One region of the Listeria immobilis genome, then DNA from elsewhere that is predicted to be linked to it. Evidence: riboswitches for the same ligand, from Rfam matches in the RefSeq annotation. Region 1 holds a riboswitch; each other region holds the start of a gene.
The links. Region 1 has a riboswitch for S-adenosylmethionine ahead of HCJ45_RS04150 (O-acetylhomoserine aminocarboxypropyltransferase/cysteine synthase family protein). Riboswitches for the same ligand answer to the same signal wherever they lie in the genome.

Region 1 (7,808 bases):
CACGATATGGAAAATAGAGAAGCGTTATTTTTCTATTACTTGAAAAAAATATCAAAACCGCGAAATTCTTTCCAATTATTGGCAAAAAAGGACTTTAATGAATATGTAGAACGGTTTATTAAGCAAGCTAGTGCAATTAATTGCTATTTACTATAGAAAGCGAGTAGAATAACAATAGGTATTATAAACATACCAATACAATACTTATGATGCGAGAGGGGTACAACAAATGAAAAAAGAAAAGACCGTGTTAATTATGAATTTCGATGAGGAAAGCATTTCTTATCAAGCTTTTTCTGAAATGAAAAGATTGCACCAGGAACGTAAAATTATTGGCTACCAGATGGCAGTCGTAAAACATGAACCTGGGAATAAACTTGAAGCACAAGATTTTCTTGACTTTACCGGTGCCGACAAAAACATGAAAGACAGCCTTATTGGGATGTTAATCGGTATTCTAGGTGGTCCATTTGGTATATTAATCGGCTGGATGATAGGTGCAATTGTAGGTACAACAAGAGATGCTGGCGAAGTGAAAAATGCCTTAACCATATTTGAAAGAACATTAAAAACTATTCCAGAAGGATCAACAGGCGTTATCTTAATTGCAACAGAACAAGAACTAGGAAATGTAAATGATGTTGCTATTAATGAGTTACACGGTCGAGTTCAACGCATGGACGAAGCTATTGTAGCCCAAGAAATCAAAGAAGCTCAAGCAACAGAAGGACAAGCAAAAGATTCTGCTAAAAAACATTGGTTTAGTAAATAAGCAATAGGAAAGAGGATAGAGCAATCTATTCTCTTTTTGTTTTAATCTAGTAAAATTCGGGAACTATAAACAAGATAATTACTTAAATATGTCCAGAAATCATTTTTCTTTTGATGGTAACGCTTTATTTTATGAAAGCTATTTTCATAAAATAAAAAACGTGCTACAATGAACAAGTTGTGATTTTCACAAGAATAATTCTTTATTTGGAGTTGAAGTAATTTGGATGTAGAAAGCAGTCCATTAATGCAGAAAATTGACTATAGTACGCGCAAAAAAATTGATTTAGTAAATAATAGTATTCTTCGTTATATTGTGCGCGCTATGCTAGCATGTTTATTCTTAACACTAGGGACCGCTGTTGCTGTAATGATTGGTGATAAAGTGGATCATTTTGCACCAGGTCTTGGAAAAATTGTTTATGCATTTATGTTTAGTTGGTCACTCGTAATGATTATCTATATGAATGCGGAACTTGGAACGTCTAATATGATGTATATGACAACAGGTGTATATCAAAAAATAATCAAGCCTGGTAAAGCATTGCAAATTTTGTTCTTATGTATTATTTGTAATTTACTTGGTGGGATTTTGGCAGGGTATTTAGTATCCCTAACGTCCGCATTCCAAAATTTACCAGCAGACCACTTTTTGTTTACCGCAGTAACTGGTAAGCTTGAAAAAGCGCCACTCGAGATTTTTGTCGAAGGTATTTTCGCAAATATAGTTGTAAATACCGCCGTGCTTTGTACACTGCGAATGAAAGATGATGCTGGAAAAGTAATTGCGATGATTTTCATTATTTTCATCTTTGCATTCTTAGGATTTGAGCACGTTATTGCCAACTTCTCTTCTTTCTCTTTAGCGTTTTTTGCTTCTGGCGGAACACTTGCTGCAATGACAGTAGGAAATGTTTCAGTCAACCTCGTACTTGCGCTGTTAGGGAACTTTGTAGGAGGAGGCCTTGTAATCGGTTTAGGATATGCTTGGCTTAACCGTACAAAATCAATTTATAAAGATTAATAAAAAAAGCTAGCTCAAACTTCTGAGCTAGCTTTTTTAGGTGTTTTTACTGGTAAATTTGCTAAAAATGACCGAATTAATGGTTCGAACTTAGGTAATTCTTTTTCCACTAAAAATGCGTCATGACCATATTCAGAAGCAACTTCATGATAAGTAACTGGAACGCTCCATTGTTTTAATAGCTCATATCCACGGCGTAAATCATGGATTCGAAAAAGTTGATCCGTTGTAATGCCAATTAGCAAATACGGAATTTTTATTTTTGAAAACGCTGGGAGGTCATCCTTATCAGGAGCAGTAACATCGAATAAATCAATCGCTTTCGTTAAATATAAGTAACTATTTGCATCAAACCGTTCTACAAAAGTATCACCTTGATATTGCAAATAAGATTCAATTTGAAAATGTTCTTTGGAAAAGGCAGCTGGTGAACTTTCGGCAACTGTGAATCGTTCGAAACGCTTTGAAAATAATTCGCTCGTTCGATAAGTCATCATGCCTACCATTCTAGCTGTAGCAAGACCGCCTTCAGGTTGACCGATATAATTTCCTCCATTAAAATCAGGATCATTTAAAATTGCCATCCGCATGATTAAATTATAGCCAATTGCGTCAGGCCCAGCAGCAAGAGGGGATGCGATATTAATAATACTATCAGTAATATCCGCATAATCAATGGCCCATTCTGTAGCTTGCATCCCTCCCATAGATCCACCAATAACCGAAACAATCCTTTCAACACCTAATTGCTCTAAAAGCTCACGTTGAACTTTAATAATATCTTTAATTGAAAAACCAGGAAATTGCAGTCGGAAAGGGTCGCCAGTTTTTGGATTAATGGAAGATGGTCCAGTTGTACCACTACATCCCCCAAACACATTCGTACAAACCAAGAAATATTTATTAGTATCAATAGTTTTTCCAGGTCCAATATAATCATCCCACCAACCAGGCGCATCATCTTCATAGTGCTTGGCTGCATGTGCTGTTCCAGTGAGAGCATGTTCTAATAAAATACAATTATCCCGAGATTCTGCTAATGTTCCGTAAGTTTCATAGCCAACTAAAACAGGACTTAAGGTTTCTCCGTTTTCAAGTAGAAGAGGACTTTTTTGAAATAGTTCTTTTTGTTGTAGGCTCACTTCTCTTCACATCCCCTTAAATTTGCTCTAGTGCATGTGTTAAATCTTGAATAATATCATCTGCATTCTCAATTCCAATAGATAGACGTATTGATTCCGGTTTTACCCCAGCAGTAAGTTGTTGATCTTCGCTTAACTGTTGATGAGTCGTGGAGGCTGGATGAATAATAAGCGATTTTGCATCTCCAACGTTTGCTAAATGGGAGAATAGTTCCACCGACTCAATCACTTTTTTCCCAGCTTCATAACCACCTTTAACGCCAAAAGTGAAAATAGATCCAGGACCTTTTGGTAAGTATTTTTGCGCTAAATCAAAATATTTATTTTCTTTTAGGTTAGGGTAGTTAACCCACGCAACTTTTGGATGGTCATTTAAGAAGTTTGCAACTAATTTTGCATTTTTTACATGTTGTTCTAATCGCAGGGAGAGTGTTTCTAAACCAAGGATAAGTAGGAATGCATTAAAAGGTGATAGTGCTGCACCTGTGTCGCGTAAAAGTGAAACACGTAGTTTGGTAATATAAGCAGCCGCTCCAACATCATTTGTGTAGGATAAACCGTTATAACTGTCATCTGGAACAACTAATTTTGGGAACTTACCATTTGCCCAGTCAAATTTGCCCGAATCAATTACAGCTCCACCAATTGCAACCCCATGACCACCGATGAATTTAGTAGCTGAATAAACGACAATATCAGCTCCAAAATCAAACGGACGATTTAAATAAGCGGTTGCGAAAGTATTATCAACAATAAGGGGGATATTAGAAGTGTGCGCAATGTTTGCCACTTTTTCAATATCAACAATATTAATATCTGGATTGCCAATTGTCTCAACAAAGACAGCCTTCGTATTTTCTTTAATGGCCTTTTCAAAATTTTCTGGTTCATTTGGATCTACAAAGGTAACTTCAATCCCAAATGTTTTAAAAGTATGAGAGAACAGTGTATGTGTACCACCATAAAGTGTTGCTGCTGCGACAATATGATCACCAGAACCAGCAATATTTAAAATGGAGTAGGTTATAGCAGCCATTCCAGAAGCTGTTGCAACTGCACCAATACCGCCCTCAAGTAAAGTTAAGCGTTCTTCTAACACAGCGGTAGTGGGGTTCATAATTCGCGTATAAATATTTCCAGATTCTTGAAGACCAAATAAAGCTGCTGCATGCTCTGGACTATCAAAAGTGTAGGAAGTTGTTTGGTAAATAGGAACGGCTCTAGAATGTGTATCCCCGTCTGGTGTATGTCCTCCGTGTACTTGAATTGTTTCAAATTGATACTCATTACTCATAAAATCCACTCCTCTTTTAATATGTATTTACTTGTAATTCCAATCAAAAAACCTCCCTAGCAGTATATAAGCCGCCAGAGAGGATAGAGTTTCCTAAACTTGGATTTCCGACTTATCTTTCAGAATATACTGCTGGAATTAGCACCGTGAAATAATATTCCGGTTGCTAAGGCTTCAAAGGGCCAGTCCCTCCACCTTTCATGATAAGAAAATACGATTAAATTAAGTTTTATATTACGCTGGATGAATGAAATTGTCAACTATCTGTTTATTTTATTTGATTTACGGCCAATAATGTGTGAGTTTTGTGTCTATCAATAAATTTAAGTTAAATTTTGTTCGAGAAAAGTGTTTAATTTTTTATTTTTAGGCTATTATAGATAAGTCTAGTTGAATTTCATCAAAAATGGGGTCGAATTAGAACAAAAAATTGGGAGTTGAAAGACATATGAAAACTTTTACACGAATTCTTGTTTTATTAGCAGGGATTGCAATGATTGCACTAGGGATTTGGTTTTTATTCCATCCGGGGATTTCTTTATTAACCTCAACATTAATGTTTGGCTTCTTGCTACTTATTTCTGGTATTTTTCACACAGTTTCTTATTTCTCAGATAAGAAAATGCAGAAAGTATCAGGTTGGGTGCTAGCTGATGGTATTTTATCTATTTTATTAGGTTTCTTGCTATTATTTAATGAATTTGCAGGTGCAGCAACACTTGTATTACTGTTTGGTATGTGGGTACTATTTGCTGGTATTATGCGTACGATTGGTGCGTTTACCGCAAAACAAAACAATGTACAAGGTTGGGGCTGGATTTTAACAATTGGTATCATTGGTATCATTGTTGGATTCATTGCACTTTTCAATCCAGTTGTTTCGGCAATTGGTATCGTACTTATCGTTGGTATCTTCTTCATCGTTCAAGGTATCAGTGCTATTGCAACATTCTTCTTTATTGGAAAAACCAAATAATAAAAAAACGAACCCAGTTGTTTAAATTGGGTTCGTTTTTTTAATGAGTTAATTTCTAATGCAAAGATAAGCAACTACCTAAATTACTTAGATAGTTGCATTTTTGTTTATGCGTGTTTTTTACGTAATGTAATAACCGTTCCGCTAACTAAAAGAAGACCAATAAATGCGAGCGGAAGAGAGTTTGTATCTCCAGTTTTTGGTAATTTTTTAAATGTCTCTTTTTTGTTTGAAATTTTAATCTTCGGCTTTACTTCTGACTTCGGTGAGTCTGGAGGGGCAGGCATAGGTACTATAGCAAGTAGATTGTTATATTCATTATAGCTATAAATGACTTCTTCACTGTAGTCAAAAGAGTAATTATAGGCAACTAGACTATATTTATCTCCTGATTTTAGTGGTTTTTCTAAAGTTAAGATAAAGTTTCCTTCTTCATCAGAATAGGCACTCGCAAGTGTATTTCCGTCAGAATCATCCATATCTACAATAACATTAGGTGATGTAGTTCCGTAAATAGTTGAAGCATTGCTAGTTGTTGTATTAATAACTGGTTTTTTTAGTGTTGGCACATTATTGGCAACAAAATATGAGATGGTGGCTTCTCGTGTATTTCCAGCTGAATCTGTTGCGATGATAATTGCCTCTTGATAACCCAGTGTAGTACTAGACGCTTCATGTCCTGGTTTGTAAGCTACTGTGAATTTTCCAGAGTTATCAGAGATTTTTACGAAGGCATCATAGTCTAGCGTATCACCTTTTCGTATTATTAGTAGAATTAGTTGACTTAAAATTGAGGGTGGAGTTTGATCTGTAACAGCGAAAGTGGCAATTAATTCTTCAGATATACCGGCTTTTGTCGCAACAATAGTCGTCGTAAATGAACCTGTTTTTTTAGTGGAAGGAGCGCCGGATTTAAAGCTTAAAGTTACATCAGGCGCAGCATCTACAAACTGCATTGGTGTTGGTTTAGAATCTTGGGCAATTGTTGGTGCGGTCGTTTTTAAAGTTGCTAGTGGTGTTGCAACGTTTACAGTATAGTTAACTGTGAGTTCAATTGATGTAGCATCATCGAAATCTACAACAATAATTGTGGAGTAATCTCCAGCATTAGATGTTTCAGGTTGCCCATTTTTAAAGGTAAATGTTGGATTGTTGCCATTGTCATTAATCGTTACAAAATCACTTGCAACTGGATTAGAATCAATTTCAAATGCAAGCCCTGTTTTTGCAATAACTGCATTTGGTGAAGCTTTTAAATTGTCTTTTTCTTCCGTTGTATTTTTTTCTACCACATCAGGAGTTACGATAGTCTCTGTATTTTCCCCATCCTCCGTATCTGTCGCATAGGCAGGCGTGCTAATAGATAAAGCTAGCCCAAATGCTAAAGTTAGTGCTATCCCTTTTTTTAAGTTTTTCATTAGATGTCCTCTTTTCTTTTTTTTTTATTGCATATTTATTATAACAAGGAGAATATCTGAAAGAAAGCGAAAATAAATCATTTGTGAAATTATGTACAAAGATAGCTAAACAAAAACGTATATTCATTAAGAATACACGCTTTTAAGATAATTATAAATATGACTTATATGTATTAGTTAATTTTTGCTTATGGGTTTCAAAATCGTTTATTCGCCAAGGCTTAGGCGATAAAGCAAGAATTCCTTCTTCCTCCAACTTACGCAAATTCGTCGCGACATACGCACGCGCTAAATTTAAATAATTACCTAATATTTTTTGAGTAAAATAATATGGGATAAGGCATGAACCATCTGACTCAATTCTGCCAAAACGTTCACCACAAGCAATTAATCCCGCTAATACTTTTTCACTAGAAGGTAAGTTAACATATGCTTCTCGTTCTAATATTGGCTGAAGCATATTTTGCATCAATGTATTCATCTGCCAAAAAACATCTGGCGAACTTAGAAATTTACTAAGAACATATTTTCTTTCAAATTGAAAGACACTAACTTCGCTAATAGTTGTATAGTTAACTGGTGATTTTGCGCCACCAAGCATTGTAAGCGTTCCAATCGATTCATTTTTTCCAAGGAAGCTAATAATGCTATCTTCTTTACATGTGTTTTTACTCATAGAGACAACACCATCTCCTATAATATAGAAGTATGTGCTTTCTTCTCCTTCTGAAATAATTCTTTGGTTGCGTCTAAAGCGAATCCTTTTATATGGAAGAACTGCTTCAGTGGAGTCTTTTAACATTTCAAGTAAGTCTGTGTTGTAAAAACTATTTTCCTCATTCAGTAATGACATATACCGAGCCCCTTTTCTCAGTGTTAATCATTATCATTATATAGGAGAAAAGGTAAAATGTGTATTAATGGAGCTTATGATGCTTTAAGTAGCTTTGCTTTAAGTAAACGATCGCGAATAATAATACCTAAAATAGCTGCAAAAACGGCTTTAATAATACCTGGAATTATAAATGGTACCATTCCAGTTAGAAAGGCAGCTGGCCAATCAAGTCCAGTACTAACTTTTAGCCATAAAACACCAAACATAAGCGTAACTAACGCACCTAAAATATTAGCTATAATAGCAAAAGAAACAGTGAATTTTGTTTTTTGAAGAATCCAGCCAGTG
Region 2 (7,808 bases), on a different contig from region 1:
ATAGACGGCTTTGAGTTAAATGAAGCCCCCACTAATGCAACTGGTATTTTTACAGATCAAGAACAACAAGTAACGTATGTCTATGAAAAAGTAGAATCAGAGGATAGTACAACCCTTCCTGAAACAACTTCTACAGATTCCACAACAGAAACTTCTACCAATACATTTGCCAAAGCAGAAACAACACCTTCAACCGAAGCAACAGAAAATCCAACAAAAACTGCAACAGCAAATCCAACAGAACCTTCTCTAAAAGCATCAACAGAGGTAGCGAATAATAGTGAAATCCCAGCCAAAGAGAAGACTGCAGAAACGGCATTGGATTCTGCAAAACAACCAAATGATAGCTCAACAGTGGAACCAGTCAAAAGCGGAAATTCTGTAATAAACAAAGAAAATAACCTTCCTAAAACAGGGGACTCCGATGGTTTAGCAACAGTCCTATTTGGAGGATTCCTCGTGTTACTAACAGCTGGATTATTCTTATTCAGTAAAAAACCTTCTAAACGATAAAAATAAAAAACAGGCGCAAATGGTAATAATGAAACTACCAAATGCACCTGTTTTTTATTCGCGTTTTAACATTTTGGTATTGGCTAAAAAGAGTGCTGCAACAAGTATTAAGATGGCTCCTGAGAGAATTAAAGTAGACGTTGCACTAGAATGATCAACAATGATAAAGCGAATGATTGCTGTAATACCAATATAAATGAAATACCTTAGCGGGAAGTGGAAATGCGATTCAAAATACTTAACAATTAACGCAATAAATTCAAAGTAAAGGAAAAATGTTAAAATATCTTGCGTCATATAATAATAGGAAACTTCCGTATCTAAAAAGAAAATATTATTAAATATGGTAAAAGCTTCTCTAATTAAAAAGGCGGTTAAGGTAAAACCAACCATAATTAATGCTAAATTCAAAGTCAATCGAAGTAAAATCGGAACAATGGAAGAAATTTTTTCTAACCACTTCATGTTTTTCCTCCTCTTTAAAAACGAATAGTTGTTTTAGTTAGTTTACACTATCTGAAGCTCTTTGCCTATTTTAAAGGTAGGTTTGCCTACTTGCTTTTTTATAGATAAGAAAACTAGCAACCATAATTAGAATTACCCCATAATTGTAGGAGCTTCATGACCAATCGAGTTGTAAATTTGACCGCGAATAGTAGGTAAAGCAGAATGGGTGTAATATAGTTGATGCCGATAACTGCAAATTTCTGCAATCATCCCCAAAACAGCCATTTGCTTATCTATTAGCTTCAACAATAGTTTTGGCATGATGAAAACCAGGTCAACTTAAATGTATTTTCCGGAGGCTTATAGGATGGATGAAAGCGCTATTTGTTAAGAGTATGTAAATTCTTTTCCTTATCAATATTATTTCCATGTAAAGTTTTGTTATACTTAACACATAAACTATTTGGAAGGGACTGAAGGGATTGGAGATATACCGCAAAAGCGCGGCAGAAACATTTGTTCAACTAGATGCGACCGAAAAAGGTCTAACAACAGCGGAGGTAACAAAACGGCAAGAAAAGTATGGCTTTAATGAATTGAAAAATAAAAAGAAAGACCCGTTATGGAAACTTTTTTTAGAAACATTTAAAGATCCAATGGTTATAGTGTTGGTTATTGCGGCACTTGTTCAATTAGTACTTGGAGAAGTGGTTGAATCCTTAATTATCTTTTTAGTGTTAATTGTAAACTCAGTGATTAGTGTTGTTCAAACAAGAAAAGCTGAGAGTTCGCTTGATGCTTTAAGAGAAATGTCTGCCCCAGTGGCTAAAGTTATTCGTGATGGTAGTAAACAAAGCATTCATGCCCGCGAATTAGTACCTGGTGATGTAGTTATCTTAGATGCAGGTGATTTTGTCCCAGCAGATGGTCGTTTATTTGAAAGTGGTTCTTTGAAGATTGACGAAGGAATGCTGACAGGTGAATCAGAAGCGGTCGAAAAGTATATAGATACGATTTCGGATGAAGTAGGACTTGGGGACCGTGTCAATATGGTGTTCAGCGGTTCGCTAGTCGTATACGGTCGTGGTATGTTTGTTGTAACCGGGACTGCTAGCGAAACGGAAATTGGTAAGATTGCTGGACTTCTTGAAACTGCTGAAGCAAAACAAACACCATTACAACGAAAATTAGAAACATTTAGTAAAAAATTGGGACTTGGAATTTTAGCGCTCTGTATTTTAATTTTTGCTGTAGAAGCAGGACGTGTATTTTTAGGAAATGATTCTGCGGATATGGCGACGGCGATTCTAAATGCCTTTATGTTTGCTGTAGCAGTGGCTGTAGCGGCGATTCCAGAAGCACTTTCTTCCATCGTAACGATTGTTCTTGCAGTTGGAACGAATAAAATGGCCAAACAACATGCGATTATTAGAAAACTCCCTGCTGTGGAAACATTAGGATCCACAAGCGTTATTTGTACAGATAAGACTGGGACATTAACCCAAAATAAAATGACAGTGGTTGACTACTACTTACCAGATGGTACAAAAGAAAATTTCCCAGATAGTCCAGAAAATTGGTCAGAAGGGGAGCGCCGTTTAATCCATATTGCGGTACTTTGTAATGACTCCAATATTAATGGAGAAGGTAAAGAACTTGGTGATCCAACCGAAGTAGCGCTCATTGCTTTTAGTAATAAAAATAATCAAGATTACAATGAAATTCGCGAAAAATTCATCCGTGAAGGTGAAATTCCGTTTGATTCAGATCGTAAGTTAATGTCAACGCTGCATACCTTCAATGAAAATAAAGCAATGCTAACAAAAGGTGGACCGGATGTAATGTTCGCTCGCTGTAGTTATGTTTTCCTTGACGGAGAAGAAAAGCCAATGACAACAGAAATTTTGGCGAAACTACAAGAAATAAACGAAGAATTTTCTAATCAAGCGCTTCGTGTTCTAGCATATGGTTACAAACGAATGCCGGCCGATACTACGGAATTAAACCTATCGGATGAACAAGATATTGTCTTGGTTGGTTTAACTGCAATGATTGACCCACCACGTGAAGCTGTGTATGCCTCTATTGAAGAGTCGAAAAAAGCGGGTATCCGTACAGTTATGATTACCGGAGACCATAAAACAACGGCACAAGCAATTGGCCGCGACATTGGTTTAATGGATGCTGATGATATTGCATTGACAGGTCAAGAACTAGATGCAATGCCAGAAGAAGAACTCGACAATAAATTAGAGCATATTGCTGTATATGCTCGAGTTTCTCCAGAAAATAAAATCCGTATTGTTAAAGCTTGGCAGAAAAAAGGTAAAATCACCGCAATGACTGGAGACGGTGTTAATGATGCCCCTGCTTTAAAACAAGCAGACATTGGTGTTGCAATGGGTAGCGGGACGGATGTTGCTAAAGACTCCGCCGCAATGATATTAACTGATGATAACTTTGTTTCCATTGTGGATGCAGTAGGTGTTGGTCGTACTGTTTTTGATAATATTAAGAAATCGATTGCCTATCTATTTGCAGGTAATTTAGGTGCAATCATTGCGATTTTATTCGCGCTTGTACTTGACTGGATTAATCCATTTACAGCATTACAACTACTATTTATTAATTTAGTCAATGATTCCCTGCCAGCAATCGCCTTAGGTATGGAAAAAGCAGAACCTGACGTGATGAAACGCAAGCCAAGAGATATTAACGAAGGGATTTTTGCCGGTGGAACGATGCGCGCAGTGATTAGCCGCGGAGTATTAATCGGTATCGCCGTAATCATCTCACAATATATCGGTATGCAAATTTCACCAGAGATGAGTGTTGCAATGGCATTTACTACACTTATCCTAGCTCGTACATTACAAACTTTTGCTGCCCGCTCAAATGTTCAAACTGCATTTGGCGCAGGATTCTTTAGCAATAAATATGTAATTGGCGCGGTATTACTTTGTTTCGCATTATACGGAATCACTGTTTTACCAGGAGCGCGTGAAATCTTCTCCATCCCAGCAACATTTGGCTTACATGAATGGTCAATTGCTGCAGGACTAGCACTCGGAGCAGTAATTATGATGGAAATTATCAAAGTCATTCAAAATAAATTTTTTAAAGAAGCATAATAAAAGCAGAAATCCCTAGTTGTTCTAATGGGATTTCTGCTTTTTCGTGTGAAGCTTATTGTAATGCGTGGCAATCAATAGTGTTTATTTAAGTCCGTTCTTTCCAAATAAAAGATTAAACATTTGATTAGGTTGTGGTATCTTTATTGATTTAAAAATATTTTAATACACCAACCAAATAACTGCTCCAACTGTCCAAACCATCGCAAGCGGTACTAAAATTCGGAACTTTGTTTTTTGTGTCTTATGATGAAAAAGTTGCATCGATATCCAACTGCCAAATGCGCCGCCGAGAAACGCAGTAAGAAGAAGGGCGGATTCTGGAATACGGTATGCGTGTTTTATTGCTTTTCGTTTATCAATAGCGAACATTAGAAATGAAATAACTGTTATCGCAATCAAATAAATCGTTAAAACCATTAGTAATTCCCCCTTTAAATTGCTAAAACAAACTTTATTGATTAGAATAAAAGCATACCACAAAAGAAAGCAGGGATAAAATGGCAAAAGAAATTATTCAAACAAATAATGCGCCAAAAGCACTTGGACCGTATTCGCAAGCTGTAAAAGTGAATGGTTTTATTTTCACATCGGGTCAACTTGGTATTAACCCAGCAACTGGAGAATTAGCAGAAGGGGCGACAGAACAAGCCGAGCAAGCTTTTAAAAATCTAGCATCTGTGTTAGAAGAAGCTGGTTCTAGTTTGGAAAAAATCGTCAAAGCAACTGTTTTTTTCAAAGATTTAAATCAATTTACAGCAGTTAATGAAGTATACGCAACATTCTTTTCCAGTGATTTCCCAGCTAGAAGTGCATTTCAAGTAGCAAAATTACCACTTGATGCCGAAATTGAAATCGAAGTTATTGCAGAAGCATAAATATTCAGAAAAAAGTTGACAATCAATCTATACAAACGATATAATAAAAAACAATTACATAGCAACTTATCAAGAAAGGTGGAGGGTTCTGGCCCAGTGAAGCCTTGGCAACCGGATTTCTCACGGTGCCAAATCCAGCAGGTAACACTGACAGATAAGGCATGCGAATCAGGTAAAGCTACTTTCCCTCAAAAGCTGTCTTTTAAGGGGAAGTTTTTTTGTACATAAAAATAATAAAGAATTGAGGCGAAGAAAATGAAGCAAGTAGCACCATTTTATGCAGATCACGTTGGGAGTATTTTACGAACAAAGGCGATTAAAGAAGCGAGAAAGAAATTTGAAGTGGGTGAAATTTCAGCCGAAGAACTTCGTACAGTTGAAAACACAGAAATAAAATATATTGCGGAGAAGCAGAAAGAAGTTGGCTTAAAAGCAATTACAGATGGCGAATTCCGCCGAGCGTGGTGGCATTTTGACTTCTTAGAGAATTTAGATGGTGTAGAAGGGTACGATGCGGAAGGTGGTATTCAGTTTAGCCAGGTGCAAACTAAATCGCATTCAGTAAAAATTACAGGTCCAATCGACTTTACAACCCATCCTTTTATAGCTGATTTTCAGTTTTTAAAAGAGCAAGTTGGCGAAAACCATGTAGCTAAGCAAACGATTCCAAGTCCAGCGATGCTCCATTACCGCGGAGATATTGAATATCAGCCATATTTAGACGATACTACAAAATTTGCTAGCGATTTAGCAGTAGCATATCAAAAAGCGATACAAGCCTTTTATGATGCAGGTTGCAGGTATTTACAACTAGACGATACTTCATGGAGTTATTTATGCTCTGATGAACAGCGAGAAGTGGTTCGGAAGCGAGGTTTTGACCCAGATACATTACAGGAAACATATAAAACCTTAATAAATGAAGCTGTGAAATATAAGCCAGCTGATATGGTCATTACGATGCATATTTGCCGTGGGAATTTCCGTTCAACTTGGATTGCTTCGGGCGGCTATGGACCTGTAGCTGAAACTTTATTTAGCCAGTTACATATAGACGGTTTCTTTTTAGAGTATGATAATGAACGTTCTGGGGATTTTGCTCCTTTACAATATGTTAACCGACCGGATCTTAAAATTGTTCTCGGTTTAGTTACCTCTAAAACAGGTGAGTTAGAGGAAGCGGCAACAATTAAGGCGCGTATTGAAGAAGCTAGTAAAATAGTTCCGCTCACCCAATTACGACTTAGCCCACAGTGCGGGTTTGCTTCCACCGAAGAAGGCAATATTTTAACAGAAGAAGAGCAATGGAATAAATTACGTTATATAGTTAAATTAGCAAACGAGGTATGGGGAGATTAAATAAGCAAAAGAACTAGTTGGAAGTTTTCAGCTAGTTCTTTTTTATCTTTACAAATGGTATGGATAGCGCTAGAATAAGTGTTCTAGAGGAGGTAATTCCTTTGAATACGCAATTACAACAAAAACTAACTTTATTACCTGATTCACCAGGTTGTTATATATATAAAGATGAAAAGCAAGAAATTCTCTATATCGGCAAATCTAAATGTCTAAAAAACCGCGTAAAGTCTTATTTTACTGGTAAGCAAATTGGTAAAACAGCTCGACTTGTCCGGCAAATTAGCGATTTAGAGCTTATTATTACAACGACAGAAAAAGAAGCATTGCTACTAGAGATGATTTTAATTCAAAAATACCAGCCGCCCTTTAATGTTATGTTAAAGGAAGGTCCGAGCTACCCATATATTAAAATTACAAATGAAAAAAATCCGCATATTGAAGTAGTGGTAGAAACAAAAGCAGATGGTGCACACTATTTTGGTCCTTATCCAGGCCGTTATTCTGTAAGGCAAACGGTGGCATTATTAGAAAAACTTTTCCCATTATGTAGATGTGAAGGAAAACCTGGCCGTCCTTGTTTATATTATCATTTAGGATTATGCCTAGGCCCATGCCAAGCAGAAATTGAACCGGCTGTATATCAAGCTCAAATTCAAAAAATTTCGCGATTTTTAGAAGGTGATGTTAAAGATATCAAAGCAAAATTAACAGAAGATATGCAAATCGCGACAGAAAAATTACAATTTGAACGAGCGGCAGAACTACGAGATACTATTCACGCTATTAATGAAACAATTGAAAAGCAGCATATTATTTTTCCAGGTTTAAAAAATCGTGATATTATCGGTTGCTACACAGAAGATAATTATTTAAGTGTTTTTGTCTTTTTTGTTCGTAATGGTGCAATTAACGGGACTAAGTGGCACGTTTTTCAAATTCAAAAATCACTACAAGAAGATTTAGCGGATTTTATCAATCAATTTTATCAAGATCCGAATAACATCTGGCCTAAAGAGCTATTAATTGCAGAAAAACTAAATAAAAATTCTTTATCAACCAATCTTCAAAAAGCAAGTTCATTTCCACAAAAAGGCGGAAAAAAGAAGCAAATAGATTTAGCAGTCGAAAATGCGAAGAGCACATATATTGCATATACTAAAATGAAAGAATACGATTTTGAAAATCAATTAAAAAATACTTAGAAGCTAACGGTTATTCATTGGCTCAGATTGTAGAAAAATGTTTGGGAATTAACACAATGACAGTGCTGGTGAGATTTTCTATTACCTAATTGGCGATTCCTGGAAGCTTACACTAAATTAATAGCAATTTCTCATTTACTTTGAGCCCCTAACGTCACTGTTAGGGCTTTTTTTATGCAAAAAAACACGTCCATCATAGATGTTTTTAGGCGTCTTGCTCCATGTTTTTCCTAGTGTTTCCATTTGTGAATGATATAATAAGAACAGGAGAATGGACT
Region 3 (7,808 bases), on a different contig from region 1:
GTAAATAGCGAGTCTGATTCTTCTTATAGTAGTTTCTCGGTTCACTGGGCTGGTAATAAGCCAATTGACTTAACTTTACATGCACTTCAAAATAGTGACGACGGAAAAGCTTATATTCCGGTATCAGATATATATGATGCGTCTGATAGTATCTCCAGTTTACTAAACGATTCAACTGCTACCATTTTCAATGAAGTTCTTGCTCAAAATAAAGAATTGGAATCAAAGTATCTTAATCTTTTTGAAACTGTTCAAAACTTTTCTAATCAGACAATCGATTCAGAAACCGTTGATCGCCAAGCTGAACAACTGAAAAAAATTGAAGAAAAAAGTGGTATTGCAATTTATAGCTATTTAAATAACCTTGATGATCAACACTTCACCGCAAAAGATAACGGTGATATCGTGCTCAAATTAAGTAAAAAAGAAATTAGCGATATGATTAACGAAGTACTGAAAACCCTTGATGACGACGGCAATATCGTTACCCTTATTTCTGAAATTAATAGCAGTACACAAAAAGAAGCCAAATCTACTTGGCAAACGCAACAAAAATCCATTCGTTCTGCATTAAAAAAGCTTACATCTACAAAAACACAAAGCTTGGATTTCCGATTAACTTTAACACCAGATAGCAAAAAAGGTTTTAGTAAAGCCACTATTGACACCAATTATAAAGATGAAGCATCAAATCACTTAATGAACTTCACTACAACCATTGATATGTTAGACTATGAAAAAGTTCCTTCCATGCCAAAAGGAAATGAAATTGTTTCTAAAAAAGAACTTGATAAAGCCATTTCAGATGGTTTAAAACTTTATTTAGGAAGTACCATACAATAAAAAAAACCTTTTACCGACTTGGTAAAAGGATTTTTTTTATTGTTTACTTATCAACTGGAACTACTGCGCCGTCCCATTCTTTTGTAATATAGTCTTGAATTTCTTTAGAGTGAAGCACAGTCACTAATTCTTTAACATTTTTATCGTCTTTATTCTCCTCTGTTGTAACAACAATATTAGCGTATGGAGAGTCTTTGCTTTCAATCGCAATGGCATCTTTGGAAGGATTTAAGCCTTGATCAACTACAAAGTTAGAATTAATCGCAACAACATCGCCTTCTTCGTTATTGTAAGCAGTCATTAAATAAGCTGGATCAAAATCATATTTGAATTTTAAATTTTTAGGGTTATCTTTAATATCATCAAAAGTTGCATCTTGCGCTTTAACACCATCTTTTAAAGTTAATAGCCCATTATCTACAAAAATACCAATAACACGTGGCCAATCTGATTTTGAATTAGAAAGTAATACTTGTGCGCCGTCTTTTAAATCTTTAATATCTTTTACTTTTTTGGAGTAGATTCCCATTGGTTCGATATGGATTGCACCAACATCAGCAAATTTATATCCTTTTTCCTTTTCTTCTAGTTCAAGGTAAGGTTTATGTTGGAAATAGTTGGCATCCAAGTCGCCTTCTTCAAGTGCTTTATTCGGCATAACATAATCTGTATACTTTACAATCTTCAAATTAATTCCTTTTTCTTTCAAAATTGGTTTTGCTTGCTCCAAAATTTGAGCATGAGGCGTGTTTGAAGCACCTACTACCAATTCCTTATCGTCTGTTTTACTGGATGATGCTTTATCAGATGAGCTACCACAAGCTGTAAGTACTAAAATTAAACTTAATGTAAAAATAAATCCAAGAACCTTTTTCATGAAAATCTCTCCTTTTTTGCGGGGATTCCGCGTTTTTTATATAAATTGCTTCATATACTTAGGTTAGCGTTTGTCGGTTCGTTTGGTTAAAAAGTCGCCGATAAACTGAAAAATAAAGACTATAATCAAAATAATAATGGTTGCTAAAACTGTTACATCTGGTTGCCCGCGTTGGAATCCTTCCAGATATGCGGTATTTCCAAGTCCACCGGCACCAATGACACCTGCCATCGCTGTGAAACCTACTAAAGAAATGGCTGTAACTGTAATACCAGAAATTATCGCTGGTAAAGCTTCCGGGATAAGCACTTTTCCAATTATGGTGAACATATTAGCACCCATTGATTTTGCCGCTTCAATAACTCCTTTGTCTACTTCACGAAAAGCAATTTCCACCATCCGACCATAAAAAGGAGCAGCCGAGATAATTAACGCTGGTAAAGCGGCTTTCGGTCCAATAACTGTACCAACTAGCGATTTTGTCATTGGGAGAAGCAGGACAATTAAAATAATAAACGGAATGGAACGGAAAACGTTGACTAGTATTGCTGTAATCCAGTAAAGAATACGGGCACCAGTATGTTTTTTATTATTTGTTAAAAATAGTAACAATCCTAACACAATTCCTAATAAAAATACTGCAAATAGTGAAGTAAGTGTCATATATAATGTTTCTTGTGTTGCTACCCACATCATTTGAAAATCAACATTTGGGAATAATTCTTGTAATTTCGTCATCGCTCTAACACTTCCGTTTCTACATTAAGTTGACGTAGCTGTGTTAGACTCGCATTAATCGCTTCTTTCGCACCTAGTATCTGTACATAAAGCGTTCCATAAGCGCCGTTTTGTGTTTGTGTTAAATTACCATGGAGGACATTTAGCATAACATCATTATCTTTCGCAACTTGAGAAATCACAGGTTGGGTTGCATTTTCGCTCATAAATAACAGTTTAACTATTTCACCTTCTGCATAGTTTTCAAGTAGCAGATGAATTAATTCTTCCGTTTCATCTGAATCAGTTACTTGACGAACAAAGCGTTGGGTTACTTTTTCTTTTGGATGACGGAAAACATCTAATACTTCTCCAAGTTCAACAACTTTTCCGTTTTCCATCACGGCTACACGATTACATATTTTTCGAATAACATGCATTTCGTGGGTGATAACAATGATTGTAAGGTTGAGGCGTTTGTTAATATCTAATAAAAGTTCTAAAACTTCATCTGTTGTTTGTGGATCTAGTGCGGAGGTTGCTTCATCACATAATAGCACTTTGGGATTATTAGCAAGCGCTCTAGCAATTCCTACCCGTTGCTTTTGCCCACCACTTAGTTCAGCTGGATAAGCATTTTCTTTTCCTTCTAGTCCAACTAACCGAATTAATTCATTAACGCGAAATCGTCTTTTTTCACCGCGTACGCCAGCAATTTCTAACGGAAAGGCAATGTTTTCAGCAACAGTACGTGACCATAATAAATTAAAATGTTGAAAAATCATTCCAATTTGTTGCCGAGCTTTTCGAAGTTTTCCACCACGGATCTGACTAATTAGTAAGTTATCCACCTCTACTGAACCTTCAGTTGGTAGCTCTAATCCGTTGAACATTCTTATCAACGTACTTTTTCCAGCGCCTGAATAGCCTACTACACCAAATATTTCTCCTTGTTCAATTTCTAAATCGACATTATCGACTGCTCGGACTTTATTATTTCTTGATGTATATTCTTTTACAACGTGCTGTAATGTTATCATCTCTATCACCTTTTCTACATTTCTGGTATACAAAAAGCCTTTCTGCTGATGAGCAGAAAGGCAGCATTTTTTCAAATGGACTAACTTCCTTCTCATCTTTCAGAACAATTAACTGTTCTGCATGATTTAGCACCTTAAACACAAAATGAACTATTGTTTAGGTTGCTGGGTTTCACAGGGCATTTCCCTCCACCACTCTGGATAAGATTTCTACATATAATTATATCACTTCATTTATGACTATCGTGACATTTCTTGTTTTTTCATATTACCTTTTCCACTCTACTTTGTCAATAAATTTTTACTAATAGCTTATTAATTGTAATTTAATTCACTAATTATAACGGTATTTCTTTGATCATCTATACTAGTTAATTGTGAGGCAATTTTTACTTGTGCTCTATTTTGAGAATTAATTTTACCCTTATTTATTTGGGCTAAATAAACAAAAATCACAACGACTGTAATACAAGCAACAACAATTAAGACAAAATGCTTTTTCATTTGTTCACCCTCCGTAATTTATATTCTACTGAATGAATATAAACCATGAGGAAAGAAAAATTTAAGAATTATTAAAGATTAACTGAGTGGTAATTTAACGATAAAACTAGTTTTCCGATGTTTGCTCTCAGCAGTAACAAGTCCACCATGTTTTTCAACAATTGATTTGGCGATAGCAAGCCCCAAGCCAGTTCCAGTCGTTGTTCTATTTTTATCAGCTTTATAAAATCGCTCAAATAAATATGGTAAATCGATTTCTGAAATTTCTTGTCCGTAATTCGTTACTTTTACAACAGCCATATTTCCTTCTTGTTTTGCGCTTACGTCGATTTGCTTATTTCCTTCTCCGTACCGAAGCGCATTCGAAAACAGATTTTCAAATAAACGCATGATTTGATTGCCATCACCGCTAATAATTAACTTTTTGGCATCAAAATGCTCTACGATTTTCATATTTCGTTCCGTTGCTTGTCCATCATATTCGGCAACTAGCTGACTTAATAATTCAATAACGTCTAATTCATCTTTTTTTAATTGATACTCAACGCTATCAAGTCTTGTATAAGAAAACAAGTCATCAATCAGCTTATGCAGATGTCGTGCCTTACCGTAAACCAGCTCCGTGTAATAACGCAATTCCACTTCATCACGATAACGATCTTCATGAATATAACTTAAGTACCCCAAAATTGAAGTCAGTGGTGTCCTAAGATCATGCGAAACATTCGTAATTAAATCATTTCTAGCTTGTTGCGCCTGCTCTTCTTGTTTCATTAATTTATTTTGTCGTTCTCGCATGTTTTCGATATTTCGCTCTAATTCTTGAATTTCAGGAACAAAACTCTCTGTATCCACTGGTTTTCCATCGTTTAGCGCAAAATTTATTGTTCGCAATTGCTTTTTCAAAAGTTTTTGCCGCATGTAGCGATAGAAAAAGGAGAAAAATAAGCAAGTAATCAAGAAAATAATAAAATAATTGATTAATAATACCCAAATGGAATCCATCACACGAACATATTTATTAGGACCAAATAAACTGACAATCGCTCGAGTAACTTCTTTTAAAAATAAAGAATCATCTCTAATGGAGATAGCCCATAAATATATAGTTCGTACCGTAACCATGCCTAAAACCCATGAAATAACAGCGAAAAAAGTTGCTTGCCAAATATTCATCACATGGCTAATTTTAGTAAACAACATTTCAAGTTTATATTTCAACTTTGTATCCTACTCCCCATATAGTCTTAATCACATTTTCCCCGCCCATAGCATCTCGTAATTTATCACGCAAATTGCTAATATGGACCATAACCGTTTTACTTGCTCCAAGCGCTTTTTCTTGCCAAATTTTTTCGAAAATATATTCGGAACTAAATACTCGCCCTGGTTCACTTGCAAGCAAAAATAAAATATCAAATTCCGAAGTTGTTAAATGTAGTTCTTTTCCACTAACTGTCACCACATGAAGCGCACGATCAACAATGATTGGTCCAATGATAACTTTATCCTGACTAATCGGCTCTACTTGACTCATTTGTTGCATTCGCCTCAAAATTGCTTTGACACGGACAGAAAGCTCTAATGGATTAAACGGCTTCACCATGTAATCATCTGCACCAGTTAAAAGCCCCATTATCTTATCATTATCTTCCGCCTTCGCACTAAGCATCAAAATGGGCGTCAAAATACCTTCACTTCGCATTAAACGGCATACTTCTAAGCCATCCATTTCCGGCATCATAATATCTAATATAACTAAAGTAGGTTGCTTATCTTGCACAAGACGCCAAACCTCTGCTCCATCATATGCTTGGTAAATCGTATATCCTTCATTTTGCAAATATAATTTCACTAAATCCACAATTTCTTTATCATCATCCGCAATTAAAATAGAAGTTGTCATACTTAATTTTCCTTTCCATTCTTTGTTTCCCCCTATTGTAGCACTTTTGAAACAAATCGAATAGAAAGAGCTTATTTTAATTTTCTGTAAGGACTCGCTCTTCTTCTGGCTCTAAGTGAATGAGAACTTCCGCTTTCGCATAAAAATCCATTATTTCTGCTTCAATCTCGTCACATAGCGAATGAGCGCTTTCGATTGTCATGGAAGAAGACACCACTAAATGAAAATCAATGTACTCTTCCGCTCCAGCACGTCTTGAGCGAAAATCATGAAACTCAATAAATTTATTTTTATGTGTCAAAATAATTTGCTTAATTGCCGCTTCTTCTTCCGTTGATAAACGTTTATCCATTAGCGGTGGGAAAGATTCTTTCAGTAATTTAAAAGCTTCAAACATAATATAAAAAGCGGTTAAAATAGCAATAACAGAATCAATCCACAGCCAACCGGTTATGTATACTAAAAATAAACTAAGCGCAATACCTAGTGAGGTAAAAACATCTGTATATAAATGGAGCGCATTCGATTTCATTGCTACAGAATTCGCTTCATCAGCAGCTTTTTTGATAATTCGTGATACGACAATATTAACGAGCGCGCCAAAAAGCATTACCATTATGCCAAGCGCTGGAAAACGTATTTCATGTGGGTTTACAAGTTTATTTACGGATTCAATAATAATCCAAATACCCGCAACAAAAATAAGTAACGTTTCGATTGTTCCAGCAATATTTTCAGCTTTTCCATGCCCATATGGATGATCTTCATCAGCAGGTTGATTGGAAATCCGAATAGAAAAGAAAGTAATGACCGACGCAAATAAATCCATCGATGAGTGAATCCCTTCCGAAATCACTGCGACAGACCCTGTAAAAAAGCCTACAATAAGTTTAAGTACAACTATAATAAAATTACTACAAACGGATAAAATAGTAAGATTAGAATGATTCATCCAAACAGCCTCCGATATGTTATGTTTCACTAAAAATCTCTCTTTATAAAACACAAATTTAACAACTCGAATTATCTTACCACGTTCAGTCAAATTGTGTCTATAGCAATGTTTTTAGCTAAATACATTTCTATATCTGAAGCGAAACTTTTTTGCATTAAGGCAAATTATTAAACAGAAAAAACTCCTGTATTACTCATCATACAGGAATTCAAAAACAGCTGTTACATCATGCAATTGATAACTTACATCTTTAGGTATTCCAGCTTTAAACTTCACTAGAGCAGGAACAGATGTAATCTCTAAATTCTGAGCAATTTCCGGCACATAGTTTAAATCTACTTTGGCAATCGTTGTATCGATACTATCGGCGGTTTGAGTCATGTCCACCAAACGACTAGCCATCTGGCAACTTCCGCACATAGGTGTAAAAAAGAATATGACAAAATCCGCCTTATTTTTTTGCGCTAATTGTAATGTTTCTTTTTCCCAAATTTCCAGAGAAAACACCCCCTATAAAAAAAGGCCAGTTCGGTTATCCCAAGCCGGCCCTCGTATAAATCAATCTAATGTTTTTTGGTAATCTTCACTTGATAAAAGCGCATCTATATCTGCCGCTTCTACTTCTGCTAATTTTAAAATCCAACCAGTATCATACGGGTTACTATTGATTAATTCTGGTTCATCTTCTAAAGTTTCATTCACAGCGACCACTTTTCCGCTAACCGGCGCATAGAAATCTGATACAGTCTTAACGGATTCAATGCTACCAATTGAATCACCTTTTGCGACAGTATCCCCAACTTCTGGTAATTCAACAAAAACAATATCCCCTAATTGATCTTGTGCAAAATCAGTAATCCCGATAAGGTAACTACCATCTTCCGCTTTCACCCATTCATGCTCTTCTGTATACAATAAATCTTTTGGTAAACTCATTTTCCAAACTCCTCCTTCTATTACGATTAT
Region 4 (7,808 bases), on a different contig from region 1:
TTGACGAAGGCTGGTTTTGATGTAGGAATGACAAGAAAAAATGATACTTTTTATGGCTTAAGTAATCGGGCACAAAGAGCAAATAACCTAAAAGCAAATTTATTCATCTCAATTCATTTTAATGCAGGTGGAGGAATGGGATATGAAGACTATATTTTTACCTCCACACCAGCAAAAACTAAAGAAATCCAAAAAATAATTCATAAAAATGTGATTGCAAAAGTTTCTAAACATGGTATGCGTGATCGAGGAATGAAAAAAGCAAATTTTGCTGTTTTGCGAGAAACGGCTATGGACGCTATTTTACTAGAGGCAGGTTTTTGCGATAGCAATGATTCAGCAATTCTCAAAACAAGTGCATTTCAGCGAGATTTTTGTTTAGGAATTGTAAAAGCTGTACAAGAAATCTTTAATGTTCAAGCAACCAAATATCGAGCGGGAAAATATTCGACAAGTGATGATGCGATTTCAGGTAAAAATCTAAAAGGTTATTTACCAGCAGGGACAAAGGTTTTTATTTATAAAGAATTAGCAAAAACAATTAATTTAACAACAACAAAAGGTGTTCCGGGAAGCTGGATTTTAAAATCAGAAGTGAATGCTGGAAAAAGGTAAAAAAGAGAGCGGCCAATTTTGGTCGCTCCTTTTGTACAGTTAATTTTTCTTTCGCAAAACATAAAGTGCAGTTGTTGTTAAAACTAAACCAAACACTGTCGCAAGTCCTGTTGTATCGCCAGTTGTTGGTAGGGAAGCATTAGTTTTACTTCCAACAGGCGACAATTTAGCTGGCTTTTCATTTGTAGTTATCCCATCATTAGTTGCGCCGTTACCATTAGTTGTGTTGTCGTTACCTGTGCCACCACTATTACCACTACCATTATCAACCCCACCATTACCACTTCCATTATCTGGAGGCGTTGTTGCGGCTGCTTGGACAGTTGTTTGGAAAGTGGTGCTATAGCCATTTGTGTCGGTGATTGTAGTTGTTACTTGATCGCCTTCTTTAAGGTCTAGGGCAGAAACATTAACAGAGAAGTTACCATTTGTATCAGATGTTGTGTTAGGTAATGTAGCACGTGCTAATTTTACTGTTGTGGTTGCTTTTTGAACTTCGACATTAACACCCGGCAAAGTAGTACCGGTTAGCATTTTGTCTTTTTCTGTCAGTTTATTGATTTTTGTTGCGTCTTTTAATGCTTTGATAGCTGCATCAGCTGTTTCTTTGTCGATTTCAGCTTGGGATTTGTAAACTTTACGGCCTTCTTTTTGGGCAGTGATTACTTTTCCAGCAGCTTTTTGTTCTTTGATATAATTGATGAAAGTTTCAGTGTCTGGGTCAATGGCTGTAACTAAGTTTGCTTTTTTAAATGCAGAAAATCCATCACCACCACCGAATAAGAAATCATTGATTACGACCTTGTATTTTTGGTCAGATTTTAACGGAGTGCCATCTTCTGTTGTAACGCTAGCAACTTTGTAAGCATGCTCTAAGTCATCTGTATCAGTGAAAGTGTATTTTAATCCAGAAATTTGTAAAAAGTAAGTTTGGTTACTTAAATATTGTTGGTTTAGTGCTTCTAAAATATCTGCACCAGACATTTCCACTACTTGAAGAATATTTCCGAATGGTTGAACAGCTTGTGCCGCACCCCAAGTAATTTCGTTTTGGCCATTTGCCAGACGTGTTGTGAGGTCAGCACGAATGCCGCCATTATTTGTCATAGCAAAATCTACGTCAGCGCCTGCTTTATTTGCCATATAGCGCTGTGCATCAGTAATCATATTACCAAGTTCAGATTCTTTATCATCTAGGGCTTGATTGTCTGGATTTGTTTCGCGGGAAATGACATCTTTATTTGCTAACCCGATAGTTTCGTTGATAACTCCTTCAATGCGGCTTTTCGCATCTTCGGTAACAGCGGTAATATCGGCAGTTGGAGAGACGCTTCTTGTATTATATGTAATTTTTGCATCTGGAGGTGAAACGAAATCACCGGTTGTTTTATCAAGTTCGCCAGTTACATCAGAAAAAGCTTTTCCGTTATTGTAGCTTTGAACGATACGAGTTTTACCAACTAATCCATTTGTATATTGATGATTATGCCCCGCAAGGACTAAATCGACGGAGTTATTTGGGTCTAGTTCGTTGGCTTTCGTCATCATATTAGCAGCTTCTCCAGCTACATCTTGCTTTGTTCCAGTATTTGGATTTCCAGTAGATAGAGCAGGAACATGAGATAAGACAACGATTGCGTTAACACCTTGGTTTCTAAGTTCAGCAGAATATTTTACGATTGTATCCGCTTCATCAAGAAAATCGTAATCTTGAATATGGCTTGCAAGCACTAAGTTTGGAATTTCTGTAGTAACAATACCGATGAAACCAACTTTGACACCAGCAATTTCTTTTACATAATATGGTGAAAATCCTTCTGCAACAGTGTTTGTTCCTTTATTTACAACGTTTGCTGCAACAATCTTCATATCACTTTTAACTCGAGGATAACTTTCCACAATTGGTCCAAATTTGCTCGTAGAAACACCATCTAAAATTCGTTTGTATTCTGGCAATCCTTCATCAAACTCGTGGTTCCCAAGTGTACCGACTTCGAAATTCATTTTTTGAAGGACTTTCATTGTTGGCTCGTCTTGAAGTAATCCAGAAACTGCTGGACTAGCGCCAACCATATCACCCGCTTGAACGCGAATGGCATTATCAGCAGTAGCATCAGGATTTGCCTGTAAAAATGAGCTAGTGGCATTATCTAAGTTTGTTGCTAGATAGTCTGCTCCGCCAATTGGTGAGCCAGATGCATCTTTGGAGGCTGTTTCAAGCGCTCCGTGAAAATCATTTATTCCTAAAATCTGGATTGGAACGGTGTCTGCCGCCGCTTGTGCTGTTGTCCCGGTGAATGGTGCAGTTAGTCCAATTGTGAGCCCTGCTGCGAGTAAAACATGTGTAGTTTTCTTGAAAAATTTGTTCACTTTCACACTCTCCCTTTTTTTCGCCAGTGGCAATTTGTAAGCGCTAACTCATTGGTGCCTATCTATTATAGTAGCAAAGTGAATTTGCCTTAGCAATAGAAAATGTTGGCTTTTTGTAAATGTTAGGATAATTTATTGCGATATTTTCATATTAAATAAAAAAGGCTGATGTGAGTCTGGTAACGTACCAAATTCACACCAACCATTTTATATTTACTTAATTAAATTATTGGAAGCGTCTTTAACAACAACATCATGTGCGCCGCCTTCTACGATAGAAGTGGAGGAAACGAGTGTTATTTTAGCTTTTTGTTGAAGTTCAGGGATATTTAACGCTCCGCAATTACACATTGTAGAACGAACTTTGCTTAAACTAATTGCTACATTATCTTTTAGTGAACCAGCATAAGGGACATAGGAATCTACCCCTTCTTCAAAGGAAAGTTTTTTATCGCCGCCTAGGTCATAACGTTGCCAGTTACGTGCTCGGTTAGCTCCTTCACCCCAATATTCTTTCATGTAAGTACCATTTAAATTCACTTTATTTGTAGGACTTTCATCAAAACGAGAGAAATAACGACCAAGCATAATAAAGTCTGCACCCATTGCTAAAGCCAGTGTCATATGATAGTCGTAAACAATGCCGCCATCAGAACAAATTGGAATATACACACCAGTTTCTTCAAAATATTCATCACGTGCTTTGGCAACATCAATTAGTGCAGTTGCTTGTCCACGACCGATTCCTTTTTGTTCGCGTGTAATACAAATAGATCCTCCGCCAACTCCAACTTTAACAAAGTCTGCGCCAGCATCAGCTAGATAGCGGAACCCATCACGGTCCACCACGTTTCCAGCACCAATTTTGACAGAATCACCATATTTGCCGCGCACATAATCCAATGTGCGTTTTTGCCATTCGGAGTAGCCTTCAGAAGAGTCTATACAAAGAATATCTGCGCCAGCTTCCACTAGTGCGGGAACACGTTCTTCATAATCACGTGTATTGATACCAGCGCCAACAACGTAACGTTTGGAGGAATCAAGTAGTTCTAATTTATTTTCTTTGTTGGAGTCATAATCTTTACGGAACACCATATGAACTAAGTGCTCATTATCATCAACAAGAGGTAAGGCATTTAATTTGTTGTCCCAAATAATGTTATTTGCTTCTTTCAAAGTGGTGGATTTATTTGCTGTAACTAACTTATTAAAAGGAGTCATGAAATCTGCTACTTTTTCGTCAGGACTCATTCGTGTTATACGATAGTCGCGGCTGGTTACGATCCCAAGTAATTTACCATTCGCAGTACCATCTTCTGTCACTGCAACGGTAGAATGACCTGTTTTTTCTTTTAAATCCAGAATATCTTGAAGAGTTTTATCTGGGCTAATGTTGGAATCACTAATAACGAAGCCGGCTTTATGATTTTTTACACGTGAAACCATTGCCGCTTCACTTTCAATAGATTGTGAGCCGAAAATAAAGGATACTCCGCCTTCTGTAGCTAAGGCAATCCCCATATTATCATCAGAAACAGCTTGCATAATTGCGGAAACAAGCGGAATATTCATTGTAATTGCTGATTCCTCACCCTTTTTAAACTTTACGATAGGTGTTTTTAAACTAACATTAGTAGGTACACATTCTGCTGATGAGTAGCCAGGAACGAGCAAAAACTCACTAAATGTGCGGGACGGTTCTTCAAAATAAAATGCCATTATCTCCACTCCTTCTTCTATTTAATTTACATTTATAAAATATCTTTATTATTTCAAGAACTCGCTTGAAAGTCAATGATTGATAGTGATTTTTTAAGGTCAAGTATAAACGTTTTCTTTTGTAGGTTAGGAGGAATATACTAAAAGAAGATTATTTTATGCGAAGGAGGTAAGCAGATGAGTGAGGAAAAACTTTTAGAACGTGGTTATCGTAAGTATCACGGGGAAGAAATAGATGTTTATTTTAATACAAATGTTTGTGAGCATTCAGGAAATTGCGTAAGGGGAAACAAAGAATTATTTGATTTAGATAGAAAACCATGGATAATGCCAGATAACGTATCAAAAGAAGAAGTAAAACGTGTTATTAACACTTGTCCAAGCGGGGCACTTCAATATATAGAGAAATAGGAGGGGTAAAATGGAATATAAAGACGGCGAAAATAGAATTTATGCGGTAAATGATGCAGGTGTTGAGGTTGGTGAGGTAACATTTGTACCAACAGGGGAAGATATGTTTATTATTGATCATACGGGTGTGGACGATGCAGCTCGTGGTCAAGGGATCGCCCAAGAACTGGTGAAACGTGCTGTAGAAAAAGCAAAAATAGAAGGTAAGAAAATTATTCCGCTTTGTCCATTTGCTAAATCTGAGTTTTCGAAAAAGCCGGAGTATCAAGCGGTACAAGCTGATAAGTAATAATAAGTAGACTAGGTTTTGAGCCTAGTCTCTTTTTTTATGGAATATTTTAAAAATATTGGATTTCTCTTCTTGACATCTCCTTCATTTCAGTGTATCTTTAATTCACAGTAAACGTATAGGAATAATAGTGATACAATTTCTTATCAAGAGTGGTGGAGGGATTCGGCCCAGTGAAACCCAGCAGCGGAGCGCAAGTTCTATGCTAATTCCGATCAGAAGTAACATTCTGGCAGATAAGTAGTCGCTTACAATTAGGCGCTTCGATTCTGACCAAAAAACAGAAGAAGCGTTATTTTATTAGCGCTAAAGAGGGGAGTTTTTGTTAGATGAAGAAATTTTTATTAGTGGCAGTTATCTCAGTTTTTGCTTTGGTGCTGACTGCTTGCGGAGGTTCTGGTACTAGCTCAGATAAAGCAAACGGTTCTGGCAAAGCAACAGATGGCGGATCGATTATTATCGGAGTGGCAGGAGACCCAGAAGTTATCAATCCAAACTATGCCTCTGACCGAGTAACATTAACTATTCAACAAGCTGTTTACGCACCACTTTTTTGGGAGGCTGATGGAAAACCAGCGCTTGCGGAAAGCTTAGATATTTCAGATGACAACCTAACTTATACTGTAAAATTGAAAGATGGTTTAACATGGCACGATGGAAAACCGCTAACTGCAGATGATGTAGTATTTACAGTAGATTCCGTTTTAGATACAAAACAAAACAGCCCTAATCGTGGGAATTTTGTTTTTGACGATAAACCTGTAAAAGTAGAAGCTGTTGACGATACAACAGTTAAATTTACTTTACCAACTGTTGCTCCAGCCTTTGAAAATACAATTAAAACTTTCTTCCCTATTCCAAAACATGTTTTTGAAGGGGTAGAAAATATCGAAAAAAGTGATAAAAATAAAAAGCCAATTGGTTCCGGACCATATAAATTTGTTGAGTATAAAGCAGGCGAATACGTTTCCTTAGAGAGATTCAACGATTACTTTGATGGCAAACCAAAACTAGATAAAGTCACTTATCGAATTACCAAAGATCAAAATTCAGCAAACTTAGCACTTCAAAATGGAGAAATCAACTTAAAATCAATACAACCTTCTGAGCGAAATAAAGTAGAAAAGGCTAGTGCGGTAAACATTATCACTTATCCTGAAAACCGTTTGAGTTATGCAGTTTTCAATGAAAATCAACCTGCTCTGAAATCAAAAGAACTTCGCCAAGCGTTATCTTATGCGCTTAATCGCGAGGAAATCATTGAAGCAGCGTATGGTTCGGATGAATATGCCAAACCAGCGTCTTCCTTCCTAACAGAAAACACAAAATATTTTACTGATAAAGTAGAAACATATGAGCAAGATATAGCTAAAGCAAAAGAACTAGTAAAAGAAAGTGGTTTTGATACTAGTCAAAAATTAACCGTATATTATTTAAATAACAGTAAATCTCAAGAGAGCATTGCGCTTTACCTGCAACAACAGTATAAAGAAATTGGCGTAACACTTGATTTAAAACCAACTGATCCAAATGCACTAAGTAATATTACACTTGACCGTAAAAATGCGGATTACTCAATCGCCTTAAATGGTTATATTATGGGGAATGATCCAGATGCATATAAATCTTTATTCCTAAGTGATGCTCCTTATAACTATGCCAATTATCACAATAAAGCTTTGGATGAACTTTGGGCAAAAGGCGCCGTTACAGCGGATGATAAAGACCGTCAAGCAGTGTATGAAGACATTCAAAATACAATTGCGGACGATGCGGTAATTTACCCAATTTCATATGACAATGCAGTACTCGCACTTGATAGCCGTTATGGTGGACAAAAAGCTGCAACACCGCAACCAGTAACAATGTTCCGTGATCTATCTAAATTATATTTAACGGAATAATAGCTAAAAAATATTCATAAAAAATCTGACCTGCCAAGTTATTTTTGGTGGGTTCAGATTTTTACTTGTCATTTTTTGTGTTTTAGATAGGAGATAAATTATGCTAAAAACAATCACAAAACGCGTACTGCAAATTATTCCGATGCTATTTATTATCTCAATTATTTCCTTTGCACTTATAAAATTAGCACCCGGTGATCCGGTAAATTCATTTGTTACGCCTGATATGAATCCCGATGATGTAGAGCGAATTCGACAAAGTTTAGGGCTTGATCAGCCGATTTATATGCAGTACTTTATTTGGCTAGGGAATTTGTTGCAAGGGAATTTAGGTTATTCAATTATTAATAGCCAACCAGTTTTACAACAAATTTTAGAGCGAATTCCAGCGACACTTGGTTTAGTAGGGACTTCCCTTATTTTGACGCTAATATTGTCCATTCCGCTTGGATTAGTGGCGGCGAATTATGAAAACACTTGGATTGATAAAGTACTAA

Region 2: another riboswitch for S-adenosylmethionine. It lies ahead of HCJ45_RS13145 (5-methyltetrahydropteroyltriglutamate--homocysteine S-methyltransferase); the one in region 1 lies ahead of HCJ45_RS04150 (O-acetylhomoserine aminocarboxypropyltransferase/cysteine synthase family protein).
Region 3: another riboswitch for S-adenosylmethionine. It lies ahead of HCJ45_RS13275 (methionine ABC transporter ATP-binding protein); the one in region 1 lies ahead of HCJ45_RS04150 (O-acetylhomoserine aminocarboxypropyltransferase/cysteine synthase family protein).
Region 4: another riboswitch for S-adenosylmethionine. It lies ahead of HCJ45_RS06300 (ABC transporter substrate-binding protein); the one in region 1 lies ahead of HCJ45_RS04150 (O-acetylhomoserine aminocarboxypropyltransferase/cysteine synthase family protein).

The regions. Positions count from the first base shown of each region.
Region 1 is NZ_JAASUA010000002.1:261,204-269,011, forward strand. Features, by position in the region: gene HCJ45_RS04135 (DUF4564 domain-containing protein) at 230-772, shown strand; gene HCJ45_RS04140 (formate/nitrite transporter family protein) at 995-1,795, shown strand; gene metX (homoserine O-acetyltransferase MetX) at 1,810-2,937, opposite strand; gene HCJ45_RS04150 (O-acetylhomoserine aminocarboxypropyltransferase/cysteine synthase family protein) at 2,954-4,231, opposite strand; SAM riboswitch class I at 4,341-4,441, opposite strand; gene HCJ45_RS04155 (HdeD family acid-resistance protein) at 4,680-5,207, shown strand; gene HCJ45_RS04160 (LPXTG cell wall anchor domain-containing protein) at 5,315-6,625, opposite strand; gene HCJ45_RS04165 (Crp/Fnr family transcriptional regulator) at 6,777-7,478, opposite strand; gene HCJ45_RS04170 (biotin transporter BioY) at 7,553-7,808, opposite strand, start outside.
Region 2 is NZ_JAASUA010000012.1:84,422-92,229, forward strand. Features, by position in the region: gene HCJ45_RS13115 (MucBP domain-containing protein) at 1-513, shown strand, start outside; gene psiE (phosphate-starvation-inducible protein PsiE) at 568-978, opposite strand; gene HCJ45_RS13125 (hypothetical protein) at 1,111-1,281, opposite strand; gene HCJ45_RS13130 (calcium-transporting ATPase) at 1,443-4,091, shown strand; gene HCJ45_RS13135 (DUF1294 domain-containing protein) at 4,254-4,511, opposite strand; gene HCJ45_RS13140 (RidA family protein) at 4,592-4,969, shown strand; SAM riboswitch class I at 5,033-5,130, shown strand; gene HCJ45_RS13145 (5-methyltetrahydropteroyltriglutamate--homocysteine S-methyltransferase) at 5,225-6,328, shown strand; gene uvrC (excinuclease ABC subunit UvrC) at 6,388-7,530, shown strand.
Region 3 is NZ_JAASUA010000013.1:15,100-22,907, reverse strand. Features, by position in the region: gene HCJ45_RS13290 (Lmo2079 family surface lipoprotein) at 1-843, shown strand, start outside; gene HCJ45_RS13285 (MetQ/NlpA family ABC transporter substrate-binding protein) at 887-1,720, opposite strand; gene HCJ45_RS13280 (methionine ABC transporter permease) at 1,784-2,458, opposite strand; gene HCJ45_RS13275 (methionine ABC transporter ATP-binding protein) at 2,455-3,477, opposite strand; SAM riboswitch class I at 3,567-3,685, opposite strand; gene HCJ45_RS13270 (hypothetical protein) at 3,793-3,981, opposite strand; gene HCJ45_RS13265 (sensor histidine kinase) at 4,060-5,202, opposite strand; gene cesR (response regulator CesR) at 5,192-5,887, opposite strand; gene HCJ45_RS13255 (cation diffusion facilitator family transporter) at 5,964-6,839, opposite strand; gene HCJ45_RS13250 (thioredoxin family protein) at 7,032-7,340, opposite strand; gene gcvH (glycine cleavage system protein GcvH) at 7,401-7,778, opposite strand.
Region 4 is NZ_JAASUA010000003.1:304,743-312,550, forward strand. Features, by position in the region: gene HCJ45_RS06275 (N-acetylmuramoyl-L-alanine amidase) at 1-615, shown strand, start outside; gene HCJ45_RS06280 (5'-nucleotidase C-terminal domain-containing protein) at 655-2,991, opposite strand; gene HCJ45_RS06285 (IMP dehydrogenase) at 3,199-4,707, opposite strand; gene HCJ45_RS06290 ((4Fe-4S)-binding protein) at 4,885-5,118, shown strand; gene HCJ45_RS06295 (GNAT family N-acetyltransferase) at 5,129-5,407, shown strand; SAM riboswitch class I at 5,548-5,650, shown strand; gene HCJ45_RS06300 (ABC transporter substrate-binding protein) at 5,737-7,311, shown strand; gene HCJ45_RS06305 (ABC transporter permease) at 7,412-7,808, shown strand, end outside.